Regions from separate parts of the Clostridium sp. FP1 genome, predicted to be linked through region 1. Evidence: riboswitches for the same ligand, from Rfam matches in the RefSeq annotation. Region 1 holds a riboswitch; each other region holds the start of a gene.
The links. A riboswitch is a leader RNA that binds a small molecule or an ion and turns the genes downstream of it on or off. The one in region 1 is predicted to bind lysine.
Positions count from the first base shown of each region.

Region 2: linked by a shared signal. The riboswitch ahead of G9F70_RS03015 (hotdog domain-containing protein) and the one ahead of G9F70_RS05100 (transporter substrate-binding domain-containing protein) in region 1 are both predicted to bind lysine.
Region 3: linked by a shared signal. The riboswitch ahead of G9F70_RS21450 (aspartate kinase) and the one ahead of G9F70_RS05100 (transporter substrate-binding domain-containing protein) in region 1 are both predicted to bind lysine.

Region 1 covers NZ_JAAMNJ020000001.1:1,026,851-1,031,474, reverse strand. Annotated here, with positions in the region: gene G9F70_RS05110 (amino acid ABC transporter ATP-binding protein) at 1-587, opposite strand, end outside; gene G9F70_RS05105 (amino acid ABC transporter permease) at 605-1,387, opposite strand; gene G9F70_RS05100 (transporter substrate-binding domain-containing protein) at 1,417-2,259, opposite strand; lysine riboswitch at 2,435-2,615, opposite strand; gene G9F70_RS05095 (TatD family hydrolase) at 2,776-3,525, opposite strand.
Region 2 covers NZ_JAAMNJ020000001.1:576,909-581,532, forward strand. Annotated here, with positions in the region: gene G9F70_RS03005 (helix-turn-helix domain-containing protein) at 1-898, shown strand, start outside; gene G9F70_RS03010 (GNAT family N-acetyltransferase) at 985-1,878, shown strand; lysine riboswitch at 1,961-2,141, shown strand; gene G9F70_RS03015 (hotdog domain-containing protein) at 2,290-2,670, shown strand; gene G9F70_RS03020 (3-keto-5-aminohexanoate cleavage protein) at 2,726-3,553, shown strand; gene atoD (acetate CoA-transferase subunit alpha) at 3,553-4,206, shown strand; gene G9F70_RS03030 (3-oxoacid CoA-transferase subunit B) at 4,208-4,624, shown strand, end outside.
Region 3 covers NZ_JAAMNJ020000001.1:4,513,824-4,518,447, reverse strand. Annotated here, with positions in the region: gene G9F70_RS21465 (class I SAM-dependent methyltransferase) at 1-177, shown strand, start outside; gene G9F70_RS21460 (S-ribosylhomocysteine lyase) at 167-664, shown strand; gene G9F70_RS21455 (PLP-dependent cysteine synthase family protein) at 648-1,559, shown strand; lysine riboswitch at 1,616-1,787, shown strand; gene G9F70_RS21450 (aspartate kinase) at 1,988-3,187, shown strand; gene lysA (diaminopimelate decarboxylase) at 3,213-4,511, shown strand.

The sequences.
Region 1 (4,624 bases):
GTTACTATTAACATAGTAAGACCAATTTGCGCAAGTTCCTTCATAACTTTAAGAACTTCACCTACCATCTCAGGATCAAGGGCTGATGTTGGTTCATCAAAGAGCATCACATCTGGTTCCATAGAAAGTGCTCTTGCGATAGCCACACGTTGTTTTTGGCCACCTGATAATTGTTTTGGTTTTGCATTAACATATTGCTCCATTCCAACCACTTTCAAATATTTCATAGCTACTTTTTCTGCTTCCTCTTTGGAACGCTTTAACACTTTTATTTGTCCAACCACGCAGTTGCTTAAAACATTATGATTATTAAATAAGTTGAATTGTTGAAACACCATACCAAGCTTTGTACGGTAGGCGTAGATATCATGTTTATCATCTAAAATGTTTTCTCCTTTATAGATGATTTCACCACCACTAGGTTTTTCTAGAAGGTTAACGCACCGAAGAAGAGTAGATTTACCAGATCCAGAAGAACCTATGACGCAGACTACTTCGCCTTTATTTACTGAAAAATCAATGTCTTTTAACACTTCATGATTTCCAAATGATTTGCTTAAATGCTGTATATTAATTATTTTTTCCATACTTCCTACTCCTTCGCCTAATATTTATTCTCGTCACTATTTCTTGTTCTACGACACATATCTTCCGGAGTTTCTACCTGCATTTGATTAGCATACATAATATAATTGTCCGGACCATCTAATTTCCTTTCAATGTAGCGCAAAATCCTTGTTATTGTGAAGGTCATTATAAAATACAAAATACATGCAACAAAAAATGTTTCAAAATATCTAAAATTATTTCCTGAAATTGATTTTGTTTGGAAATATAATTCTGTTACCGAAATTACATTAAGTACTGATGTATCTTTTATATTGATTACAAATTCATTACCCGTTGCTGGTAAGATATTACGAATTACTTGTGGTATTATTACACTCGTCATAGTTTGAATATGATTCATACCTATAGCATGAGCTGCTTCAAATTGTCCTTTATCGATAGAAACAATACCACCACGGATAATTTCTGACATGTAAGCCCCTGTATTAATTGAAACGATAAAAATTGCTGCATATAACCTATTCATATTTATACCAAATGCTAAAGCAGATCCGTAATAAATTACCATTGCTTGTACAATCATAGGCGTTCCACGGAATATCTCTATATAAACAAAAAGAATAGCATTAACAATTTTAAGCATGACTCTTTTTATTCCTCGCTGGGGCATTGGAATAGTACGTACAACCCCTATTAATAAACCGATTATGGAACCTATAATAGTACCCACCATGGAAATTAAGAGTGTCGTACCTGCTCCACGTATGAACATTGGCCAGTTATTTGAAATGATTTTTACTACCCATTCAAAGCTCATCTTTCTCCTCCTTATATCATAAATAAATACTATTTAGCTGATGGTTGGTTCTTTATTGCAGCATCCATAATGTTTTTACGATCTGCTTTTGAAATACCAGCTAATGTTTTATTGATTTTCACAGTTAAATCACTACCTTTTGCAATCCCTACAGCAATTGACGTATCCGCGTCTGTTGTAGTAAATCCACTTTTAAATTCTACCATTTTAAATCTTTTATTTGCAGCCTCCGAACTAACGCCTTCAGGACGTTCTGATACGTACCCATCAATCATTCCTGATTCAAGAGCAACTCTCATGGCAGGAAAGTTGTCCATAGCTGGTTCCTTGTTTACGCCTTGAATTTGATCTATTACTGAATAGTGGAATGTATTTAATTGGGCAGTTATTTTTGCTCCCTTAAAATCCTTAATAGAAGTGGCTGCATCATATTTTCCACCCTTTTTAACAAGCATAACTAAATCTGATTTATAGTAGTTATCCGAGAAATCAATAACCTCTCTACGTTTTGCTGTGGGTGACATACCTGCAATAATTGCATCTACTTTACCCGAAGCTAATGCTGGTACAAGACCATCCCACTCAGTTTTAGTAATAACCAATTCTTTTCCTAAATCTTTGGCAATCTTTTTAGCGATTTCTACATCATATCCGCCTGCATATTCTGAGCCGCCTTCAATTTTAACCCCACCATTAGAATCATCCATTTGAGTCCAGTTAAATGGTGCATATCCGGCTTCAAGACCTACTTTAAATTTTCCACCCGCCTCTTCTGCTTTTGCCTCTTTTGAACTACTGCTTGACCCACATCCTGTTAAAAGCATAACTACTGATAGATATGCTACTATTAATAATGATAATTTCTTTTTCATAACTACTTCTCTCCTTCTTTTGTACTAGATTCATATAATATATTTAAATTAAAAATGCCACCCTTACATTAGGTGGCACTATTTAATCCTCTTAGGAATTTCCCCAAACAAAAAAAGACCTGAGATAAACTCAGGTCTCAACATGCATAGTTGTCCCTAAACCTCTTCTTTTCCCAAATGAGATAGCACAACTCAATAAACCGGGAAGTTTATTGAGACAGTCCTGCAACTCTTAACTGCAGACCCAGCAAATAATATTGAGATTTTATTTGCTTCGGCGACCTTTCCTTCTCTCTAGTATCAATGCTTCTCAAACTCCACTAAAGACTGTTAAATGTCGCGCCTCTACCCCACATATAAAAGTGAGGTCTTATAAAATTATATTGTTTAGTGTATAACAATATATTAAATTTGTCAACCTGCCTTACCTCTTTTTTATTGATCGTTATTTTTCTACTCAATTGCAATATTTTCAAATAGTTATGAAGATTATGCTCTCTATTATTTCATTAACTCTTAACCCTGGATTTTAATTCCAGTTAATTCAAAGAAATTATCTTCTAATACTTTTAATAATCTCTCAGTGGAAATTGCTTTTCTCTTTGAAACGCTTTTTATAACATTAATTATTACTCTAGGATAGCCATAATCACCATTTACCCATTCTAAAGCTGTTGGTCCATCAGTCTCCACAAGTAATCTATCTATTGGAATCCTAGCTAATATTTCTTCTGTTAATTTAGAGTAGTCTATATCAACACTTATAGTGAAATAGCAACCTAGCTCTATAAATTTATCTAAGGTTTTAATATCACCACTATACCAATGAATAATTACTTTACTATAGCTATAATGCTTAAGAATATTATATATTTCTTCCTCTGCACCTTTTGTATGTATACATATAACTTTATCTCTTTTAATACTTTCCTCTAATATAAAATTGAAAATCCTTCTTTGTGCCTCATAGGTACCGTTATCCTCTGCCCAAAAGAAATCTAAGCCTATTTCCCCTATAATCTTGCTTTCTTCAATATAAGGGATTAAATCTTCAAGCTCCCCCTTATATTCCGCTGCCTTCCATGGATGTATTCCAAAGGTAGCTTTAATATATTGACTCCTTTTGCTATATTCCTTATTTTTTAAGTAACTCTCCATATCCATACCACTCGCAATAGTTAGGATTTTAAGGTTATTAATTTCATTAATAGCATACTCTATCTTGTTATTAAAGAAGTCTAAATGACTATGTGCATCAATATACATTACTTTCTCCACTTCCTTTAAATATTCTATTTTGAATGAAAAGTCGTAATGTTAGTTATCCAAATACTGATACATATCCATTGGAATCCTATCAATGACTTCTCTCTCAATAATATAATTTATAAAATTACCATCTCTCCTTTTACGAAGCACCCCCGCTTCATGCATAATTTTAATTGATATTATAAAACCTTAGCCTTCCCCTTTGGCTTTTGATTAACTATTTAGTTAATCAAATAACCATTTCCCTTAGGCTAGGGGTAGTATAATCACGCAGGAAGGTATTGTCAATGATTACTTGAACAATAATGTTTATCTTTAAAGTATATAGAAATTTTGTCCCCACCGAGGTTGTAACCATAAGTAGCTAGCAGAGATATTAATAAACCACTTTCAGTAGCAGTTCACAGCAATAATTTGTTTCCATAAAGAGTATATATACTCTAGCTTATATAGTGTAAACATAGAAAAAACCATTCATATATTAATCTATAATATTATATTTTATGGAGGAAATAGCTATGTATATAAATATAAGATTAGTGAAGGGTTACCCTATTTCAATTATGGTTATCGATGAGGTTGCAGTCCAAAGGTCAGTGGACCTTCAGAAAAAGGACCTTTATATTGGAAACCACCTGGTTTTATTCCTAGTATATATAAAGCAAAAGCTCTTGGTTTCACAAAAACACCTGGTACAAATATTCTTAGCCAATCAACAATTGACCACTGCATGAAAAAACATACGTATACTTGGTTGAATAACGGTACTGAATTTTGGTCCGTACCTATATTAGTAAGGAATAATTATATCCATATATGGATTTGGAACAAAGTTAAATGGACGTATTATATAATGATTTTAGATAATATTGATAGCTTTATATGCTACTGACCCACTTCTCTATTTTGACCTGAGAACTTAGTAACACAATTAGAGATTTAGATTTGAGAATATTTGTGCAACAAAAAATAGTGCCTTTTCACAGGCACTATTTTTCTAAGCTACATCAACTGCAATAGTATCAGTAGTAATTATTTTAGCCTCTTTCTTACCAGTTAAGTCACCATTAACTGATCAACTTGCTTTTTAACTTTC
Region 2 (4,624 bases), 450 kb from region 1:
TAATGGCATCAAATACAACTTCCCACCCAGTTGGGAAAACGGTTGGATTATGGAAATGCATGCAGCCAAAGGGCTGTTTGTAAGCAGCGCTTGGTTCACTCCAACTAAGACGCTGTCATATACAATGGAGATAGAAAAGCCTTGTATGTTGATATTCTGCGTGGATTGCGGGGATATTACATTTACCCAGAGGGGGAAGTCAGCAAAACACTTGACTCCAATAAATCATGTGATTGTTAATCCTAAAAAGCCACTAAAAATAACCTTCCCCGCAAATGTTCACACTTGCTATACCTGTGTTCTGGTTTTTGAAGAGTTTATTCAAAAATTCCTTGAGTATAGACCACTTGACCCACCTTTTTCAATGGATAATCTAGGTTGTTTACAGGAAACTCATTACAATACCCCAAATATCACCCTTGTTCTTGAGCAAATACGGTGGGGTGTACGAAGCGGTGATATGCCCCTAATGAATTTCGAATGTAAGATGGGTGAGTTATTGTCGTTGATTGTGTGCAATACACAGCGCGAAAGGCCGTGGAGTGATAACCGTCGCAATCATGTGACATGGGAGGATGAACAAAAAACATACGGGGTGAAGGTAAACATAGACCGGGACATATTGAACCCTCCCTCTATGATTGCTATGTGCCGACTTGCAGAGATGAGTGAGACAAAGCTGCGACGCTCCTTCAAGCAACTTTATCATATGACAATCTTCGACTATATTCGCACAGAAACAATGAAGCGGGCAATGATGTTTCTAGGCGCTGATGAACTAAGCATCAAAAACATCGCAGAAAAGTGTGGTTATGAAAGCCCATCGAAATTTACAGCGGCATTTAAGAAAATACATGGCATAACACCCAGACAATTCCGAAAGGGTTTCGGATTGTGATGAAATAAAAACTATAAAAATTTATAGCGCAGTAGATAAATTGCGTTTATTATTTATTGGATAAATGATTAAAAGGGGATGAGCCAATGGAAATTAAACAATTTAAAATAATATCTTCTCAGCAGAAGAAGGAACTATATAATTTCATTAAAAGCACAGATTTAACTTATAATAAAACCTATATAGAAATGACTAAAATATATGAAAGTGATACTTTTAATGAGGGAGACACTGTTTTTATACTATTTGATAGGGGGCAGATCAAAGGAAGCATAGCTGTAATAACTAAGGAAATCAGTATTAAAGGAGAAGCATTTATTACAGATATTTGTGTTGAAAGAGAAAATGCAGAAAAAAATTTATGCTTTTTAATGGAGAGAATAGGTAAATGTTGTAATGCATGCACTGCCAAAAATATAAAAATTGGTATTCGTAAAAATGAAGTACATCTCATCCCATATATTCGTAAATTGGAATTTACTCATATTTATGATGCAGTAGTAATGAAATATAAAAAAGATGAAAATATGGTTTTAAAAGTAAATAATAATATGGACCTTAGGCCTCTTTGTATATTAAATTCACATGAATATATGAATATTCATAATGAAACCTTTAGAAATAGTCCTAATGGAGGAACTATTGATGACCTGGATGTAAAGGATTATATAGTTCAATATGCTAATAATGAGGATTTGATTGGAATATGTTTTGAGCAAAATAATCCATGTGGTATATATGAGCTTTCTATAGATGGGAATACAGGATGGGTTGATACTCTAGGAATTGCGCCTATTTACCAAAAAAGAGGGTTGGGAAGTGCATTAATAGTAAAATGCATTAAAAAGCTATGTGAGAAAAATTTAGATGAAATTAAACTTTTAGTAATTACATCTAATGATATTGCAGTGAACATGTACAAACGGATGGGATTTGAAGAGGAAAGTGTATTTTCTTATTGGTTCGAAAAAAAATATTAATTTTTTTGAAGAAAAGTATTGTATTTGAATTATTAACAGATTATAATTCAATTGAGAACAATAAATTAAAATTTAATAAATTCACATAAATAGAGGTGCAAAAAAAGAGGTAGTTTTTGAATGCTAAGGATATGGACATCCAATATCAAAAACGAAGGATTTATTTGCCGAAAGAGTATTTTGGTTCTTCAAGATATTCTTGGGGATAGAGAGTAGTATTTCTATCACTGCCATAAAGATTTTTATGGAGAGCTATTTATGTAATGAAAAGTAATTTTTCATTGCATTAATAGGTTGAGTACTTCTGTTAATTAAGGCACTGAAAATTCAGCGCCTTTTTTTTATTTTTAAAATAAAAGCAGCATAAGTATTGCAATCCTGACAACTACAATAAAAGAGGAGGAAATTAAAATGAAATCGTTAATCAGATTGAGAATGAGTGCGCATGATGCACATTATGGTGGAAATTTAGTGGACGGGGCAAGAATGCTTCAATTATTTGGTGATGTAGCTACAGAACTTTTGATTTTAAATGATGGTGATGAAGGATTATTCAAAGCATATGATGCTGTAGAATTTTTAGCACCAGTGTATGCAGGAGACTTTATCGAAGCTGTTGGAGAAATAGTGAAGGTAGGAAATTCATCAAGAAAAATGATTTTTGAAGCAAGAAAAGTTATAGTACCAAGACCGGATATAAATGATTCAGCTTGTGATGTATTAGAAGAGCCAATAGTAGTTTGTAGGGCCAGTGGAACTTGCGTTGTTCTAAAAGATAAGCAAAGAAAATAACGCTGAATGTAAACTTTTTCATTTAGTAATTGATATTTAAAGAGGGGGTTACAACGTGGGAAAATTAATTATTACTGCAGCTATATGCGGAGCAGAAGTTACAAAAGAACATAATCCAAACGTACCATATACGGTTGAGGAAATAGCAGTAGAAGCTGAAAAAGCATATAGTGCAGGGGCTAGCATTATTCATCTACACGTAAGGAAAGACGACGGGACACCTACTCAAGATAGGGAGAGATTTAAAGCCTGTATGGAAGCTATTAAGGAAAGATGCCCAGACGTTATTGTTCAACCTTCTACAGGCGGAGCAGTTGGTATGAGTAACGCAGAAAGATTACAACCTGTTGATCTAAAACCCGAAATGGCAACTTTAGATGCGGGAACCTGTAATTTTGGTGGAGATGACGTTTTCGTAAACACCGAAAACACTATTAAAGAATTTGGCCAAAAGATGATGGAACTTTCCGTAAAGCCAGAAATAGAAGTTTTTGATAAGGGCATGATAGACATGGCTATAAGACTTCAAAAGAAAGGCTTTATAAAAACTCCAATGCATTTCAATTTTGTTATGGGTGTAAATGGAGGAATTTCTGCAACGCCAAGAGATTTGGTATTTATGGCAGGAAGCATTCCAGCGGGAAGTACATACACTGTATCAGGTATAGGTAGAAGCGAATTTCAAATGGCAGCCATGGCTATTATTATGGGTGGACATGTAAGAGTTGGATTTGAAGATAATGTATATATTGAAAAAGGCATACCAGCTAAATCAAATGCAGAATTAGTAGAAAGAGTAGTTCGACTTGCAAAAGAGCTGGGCAGAGAAATTGCTAGTCCAAAGGAAGCAAGAGAAATATTAGGTTTACAGGGGGAGAAATAATGAATAAAGTTGTATCTTTAGAAAGAGTCAGACCGTTACTTAAAGATGGAATGTCAATAATGATAGGTGGGTTTTTAGCCTGTGGAACACCTGAAAAGATGATAGACTTATTAATAGAAACAAAGGTTAAAGACTTAACTATAATAGCAAATGATACAAGTTTTATAGATAGAGGTATAGGTAAACTTATAGTAAATGGTCAAGTGAAAAGGGTTGTAGCTTCTCATATAGGAACAAATGCTGAAACAGGAAGACTTATGACAGAAGGAAAAATGGAAGTAGAACTTGTACCACAAGGAACATTAATTGAAAGAATAAGAGCAGCGGGAGCTGGTCTCGGTGGAGTGCTTACGCCTACAGGAGTTGGTACTATGGTGGAAGAAGGAAAACAAAAACTTACCATTGAGGGAAAAGAATATTTATTAGAACTTCCAATTAAAGCAGACCTAGCACTTGTTTATGCGAGTGTTGTAGATGAAATTGGAAATGCAGTTTATTATGGGACAACAAGAAACTTTAATCCACTAATAGCTACTGCAGCGGAAATTGTGATAGTAGAAGCAGAAAAAATTGTGAAAGTTGGAATGCTTGATCCAAACAATATTATTACTCCAAGTGTATTGGTTGATTATATTATAGGGGAGGAGAGCTAATATGATTACAGATAGTAAACTTGCAAAACAAATTATTGCAAAAAGAATTGGTATAGAATTAAAAGATGGACAACTTGTTAATTTAGGCATAGGGCTTCCAACATTAGTTACAAACTATATTCCTGAAGGTGTTCATGTTACTTTCCAATCAGAAAATGGTATGGTTGGCATGGGAGCTATTCCGCCAAAGGGAGAAGAAAACAAGGATATAACTAATGCAGGTGGTCAATTTACTACAATACTACCTGGTGGAGCATACTTTGATAGTGCTATGTCTTTCACTTTAATAAGAGGTGGACACGTTGATATGACTGTTCTTGGAGCACTGGAAGTAGATCAAGAAGGGAATTTAGCTAATTGGATTGTACCAGGCAAAATGGTCCCAGGTATGGGTGGAGCAATGGATTTAGTAGTAGGA
Region 3 (4,624 bases), 3.5 Mb from region 1:
TGGCTTGGTTTTTCAAATCAGCAGTTGGAAGAGTGGTTAACTGGCGTTGGGTTTGACATAGTGAATATTGAAAATACAAATTTAAAATGCAAAGGATATTCTAGCAAAGGTGAATTTACTGAAACTGGGATTTTCATTGCAGTAGCAAATAAAGGAGGGCTAAATTATGAAATTTAATTCATTATTAATGCAAGAAGAAATGTCTAAGGAAAAGGTTAAAGTTGAAAGTTTTTCATTAGATCACACAAAGGTAAAGGCACCTTTTGTAAGAAAGTGCGAGGTAAAGGTAGGTGAGAAGGGTGATATAGTAACAAAGTTTGATTTAAGATTCATGCAACCAAATGTTGAGTTTATGGATATAGCAGCTATCCATACCTTAGAGCATTTGCTTGCTGGATATATGAGAGAAGTAATGGAGGGAATTATAGACATTTCACCTATGGGATGTAGAACAGGGTTTTATATGATTACATGGAATGATGTGAGTGTGGATAAGGTTATAGAAACTTTAAATTATGGACTTACAAAGGTAATAGAGTCAGAGGAGACACCAGCAGCCAATAAATTTCAATGTGGAAATTATAAAGACCATTCCTTAGAAGGTGCAAAAGAATATGCAAAATTAGTTCTAAATAGGGGTGTTAGCAGTGAAATATATAAATAGCATATTAGATATTATAGGAAATACACCACTTATTAAATTAAATAATTTGGGCGTAAAAGAAGGTGTAAATATCTTCGCAAAACTAGAGGGGGAGAACCCCGGTGGTAGTGTTAAAGATAGAGTTGGAGTTTACATGATAAAAGATGCAGAAGACAAGGGTATTTTAAAGGCTGGATATACCATTGTCGAAGCTACTGCAGGAAATACTGGCATAGGAGTTGCGCTTGCAGCCTTAAATAAAGAATACAAAGTAATATTTGTGGTTCCAGAAAAGTTTTCTGTAGAAAAGCAAACCCTGATGAGAGCATTAGGAGCAACTATTATTAATACACGGAGGGAAGACGGAATGCTAGGGGCTATTGCCAAAGAAAAAGAACTACTTAATGAAATTCCTAATTCTATTTCACTCCAGCAGTTTGAAAATAATGCGAACCCAAAGGCTCATTATGAAACTACAGGACCAGAAATATATGATGCCTTAGAAGGCGAAATTGATTATTTTGTGGCAGGAGCAGGTAGTGGCGGTACCTTTAGTGGTGTTATGAAATATTTAAAGGGAATGAATAAAAATACAAAGGGTATATTAGTGGATCCTTATGGTTCAACTCTTGGTGGTGGTGAAGAGTTTTGTTATGATATAGAAGGAATAGGAAACAATTTTGTGCCTGGAACCATGGACATGAGTTTAGTGGATAACATTATAAAGGTTTCTGATGATGAAGCTTTAAACATGCTAAACCTAATTGCAGTAAAAGAAGGGCTTATTGTAGGTAGCTCTTCGGGGGCTGCATTAGTAGCTGCAATAAAACTTGGAAAAACCATTGAAAAGGGGAATATTGTTGTGATACTGCCCGATAGAGGAGATAGATATTTTAGCAAGAACATTTATAATTAATACTTGTGCTTATAAACATACTGTGATAGACTAAGAACTAATTTAATAAGTAAACTACCTAGGGTAGAGGTGCTATATCTAAAAGTACTTGTTCGGAGCTGACAGGCGAGGATGAATAAGGAAAGGAGCTATAGCCGAAGAAGATATATTTTGTGAAAATATTTTCTGGTTTTACATATAATATGTGTACGACTGTCACTGATTTTTCAGTGGAGAACTACAAGGTACACGAAGTTTGTATAAAAATATGTATTTTTATGCAGCAAAGGTGTTCCTTTGCTGCATTTATTTTTTTTGAAACAATAGCTTGATGTTCCTGGAGGTAATTCTAAAAATATTAGTAGTTGATTTAACGACATTTCACAAAATAGGTAAAATCAATCAGTGCACAAGCAAGTACACTAGATATAAAGGGGAATGATTGAATTATGGCAGTGGTTGTTCAAAAATATGGAGGCTCTTCTGTAGGCACTACAGAGAAAATTAAAGGTATTGCACAAAGTATAGTAAAAAGAAAAAATGAAAACACAGATTTAGTTATAGTTGTATCTGCTATGGGGAAAACTACGGATGATTTAATAGCTCTATCAAAAGGTATAACGCAGGAACCAGATAAGAGGGAACTCGACGCTATATTATCAACAGGAGAAATGATTTCAAGTGCACTACTCGCCATGGCAATTAAGGCTTTAGGATGCGATGCTATAAGCTATACTGCACACCAAATTGGCATTCAAACTAGTGGACAATATGGTAAGGCATTAATTAAGGATATACAAGATAAGAAAATTAAAAAAAGCTTAAAAGAAGGCAAAATTGTAATAGTTGCTGGCTTCCAAGGAATAAATGGAGATGGTGATATTACCACCTTAGGCAGAGGTGGGTCGGATACCACTGCCGTAGCTTTGGCTGTTAAACTTTGCGGTAGCTGTGAAATATATACGGATGTGGCTGGAATATATAGTGTAGATCCTAGAGCATATGGAGAGGCTAAGAAATTAGATGAAATAGAATATGAAGAGATGCTGGAGCTAGCCAGTTTGGGAGCTCAAATAATGCATTCAAGGTCTATAGAGCTTGCTCAAAAATATGGTATCCCTATATATGTAGGGCTCAGTAATAGCGATATTAAAGGAACTGTAATTAGGGAGGTTAAAAATATGGATATGGAAAGTAAACCAGTAACGGGAATAGCAACTAGTGATGAGGATGTGGCAGTAACTCTCCAGCGTATACCTAAAGACGTGAATATATTGGCCACTATATTTGAAGCTATAGGAAGTAAAAGAATTAATATAGATATGATAAGTCAAACGTCGCCTATAGATGGAACCGTAAATGTATCCTTTACAATTCCTAAAGAAAGTTTAAAGGATAGTTTAGAAATTATAGATAACGCAATAGTAGATAATAAAGTCATAGTTGATGAGGATATAACTAAATTTTCAGTGGTGGGGCTTGGAATGAAAACAACCTCAGGAGTAGCAGCTAGAGTGTTTAGGGTTTTTAGCAAAAACAGTATCGAGATTAAAATGATTACTACTTCAGAAATAAGAATTACTTGCGCTATTAAAACAGAAGATAAATTAAAGGCTATACAAGTTATTGCAAAGGAATTTAATATGTAAATAAGCTATAGAAGGAGGGATTCATGTGAGATTTTTTGGTAATATAGTGGACGAAAATAATAAATTAAATATTGCAGGCGTTAGTGCGCAGGCTCTAGCTAAGGAATACGGAACCCCTCTTTATGTAATGGATGAACAGCTTATACGCGGTAATTGTAGGAGGTTCTCTAAAGCTTTTGAAGGTCAGGAAAATGGGAATAAGGTAGCTTATGCGGGAAAAGCATTTTTAACTATGGCTATGTGCGAAATTGTAAAAAGTGAAGGACTATATTTGGATGTAGTCTCAGGGGGAGAATTATATACTGCCTATAAGGCTGATTTTCCATTAAGAAAGGTGTATTTCCATGGTAATAATAAAACATTGGATGAAATTGAAATGGCGATAGAACTGGGGGTAGGAACTTTTGTGGTAGATAATCTTCATGAAATGGAGATTATACATAAAAAGGCAATGGGAAAAGGCATTATGCAACGGATTCTTCTTCGCGTAACTCCAGGAATAGAAGCTCATACTCATGAGTATATAAAAACTGGTCAAATTGATTCAAAGTTTGGGTTTACTGCATTAAATAACGAATTAGAGGGAGTTATAAAAACTGCGTTAAGCTTTTCAAATATAAAACTTGCAGGACTACACTGTCATATAGGGTCTCAAATTTTCGAGTTACAACCTTACAGAGATGCTGTGGGCATAATGTTGTCTTTCATTAAGGATATTAAAGAAAAATTCAGTTATGATATAGAAGAATTGGATCTAGGGGGAGGCTTTGGCGTTTATTATAACAAAGGTGATGAGCCAAAAGAAATAGAGGACTTCTGCAGAGTAATAATCCAGGAAGCTAAAATTAAGTGCAAGGAGTATGGAATAAAATCACCTACGCTTGTAATAGAGCCAGGGAGGTCTATTGTAGCTAATGCGGGAATTACTTTATATACTGTAGGGGCTATAAAGGATATACCAAATGTAAGAAAATATGTGGCAGTAGATGGTGGCATGACAGATAATATAAGGCCGGCATTATACAATGCAGAGTATCAATGTGTACTTGCCAATAGAATAAATGAACCTTGTATGGAGGTAGTTACAATAGCTGGTAAGTGCTGTGAAAGTGGAGATATATTATTAGAAGGTGTAAGATTACCAGTGGTTGATACTGGAGACCTTATGGCTGTACTTTCAACGGGGGCTTATGGATATTCAATGAGTAGTAATTATAATAAAATACGGAAGGCTGCGGTAGTTTTAGTAAGTGAAGGAAAGCATAGACTCATATGCAAAAGACAAACTTACAAGGACATGATTAGTAATGAAGTGTGCTTATAAGTGAAAAAATCGACTTCGTGCCTTGTAATATGAGCTCGAAACGTGAAATTTCATTAAGAAATTCTAAACTTTTGAAAATATAAAATTCTCTGACGCTCACATTCGCCTTCCTG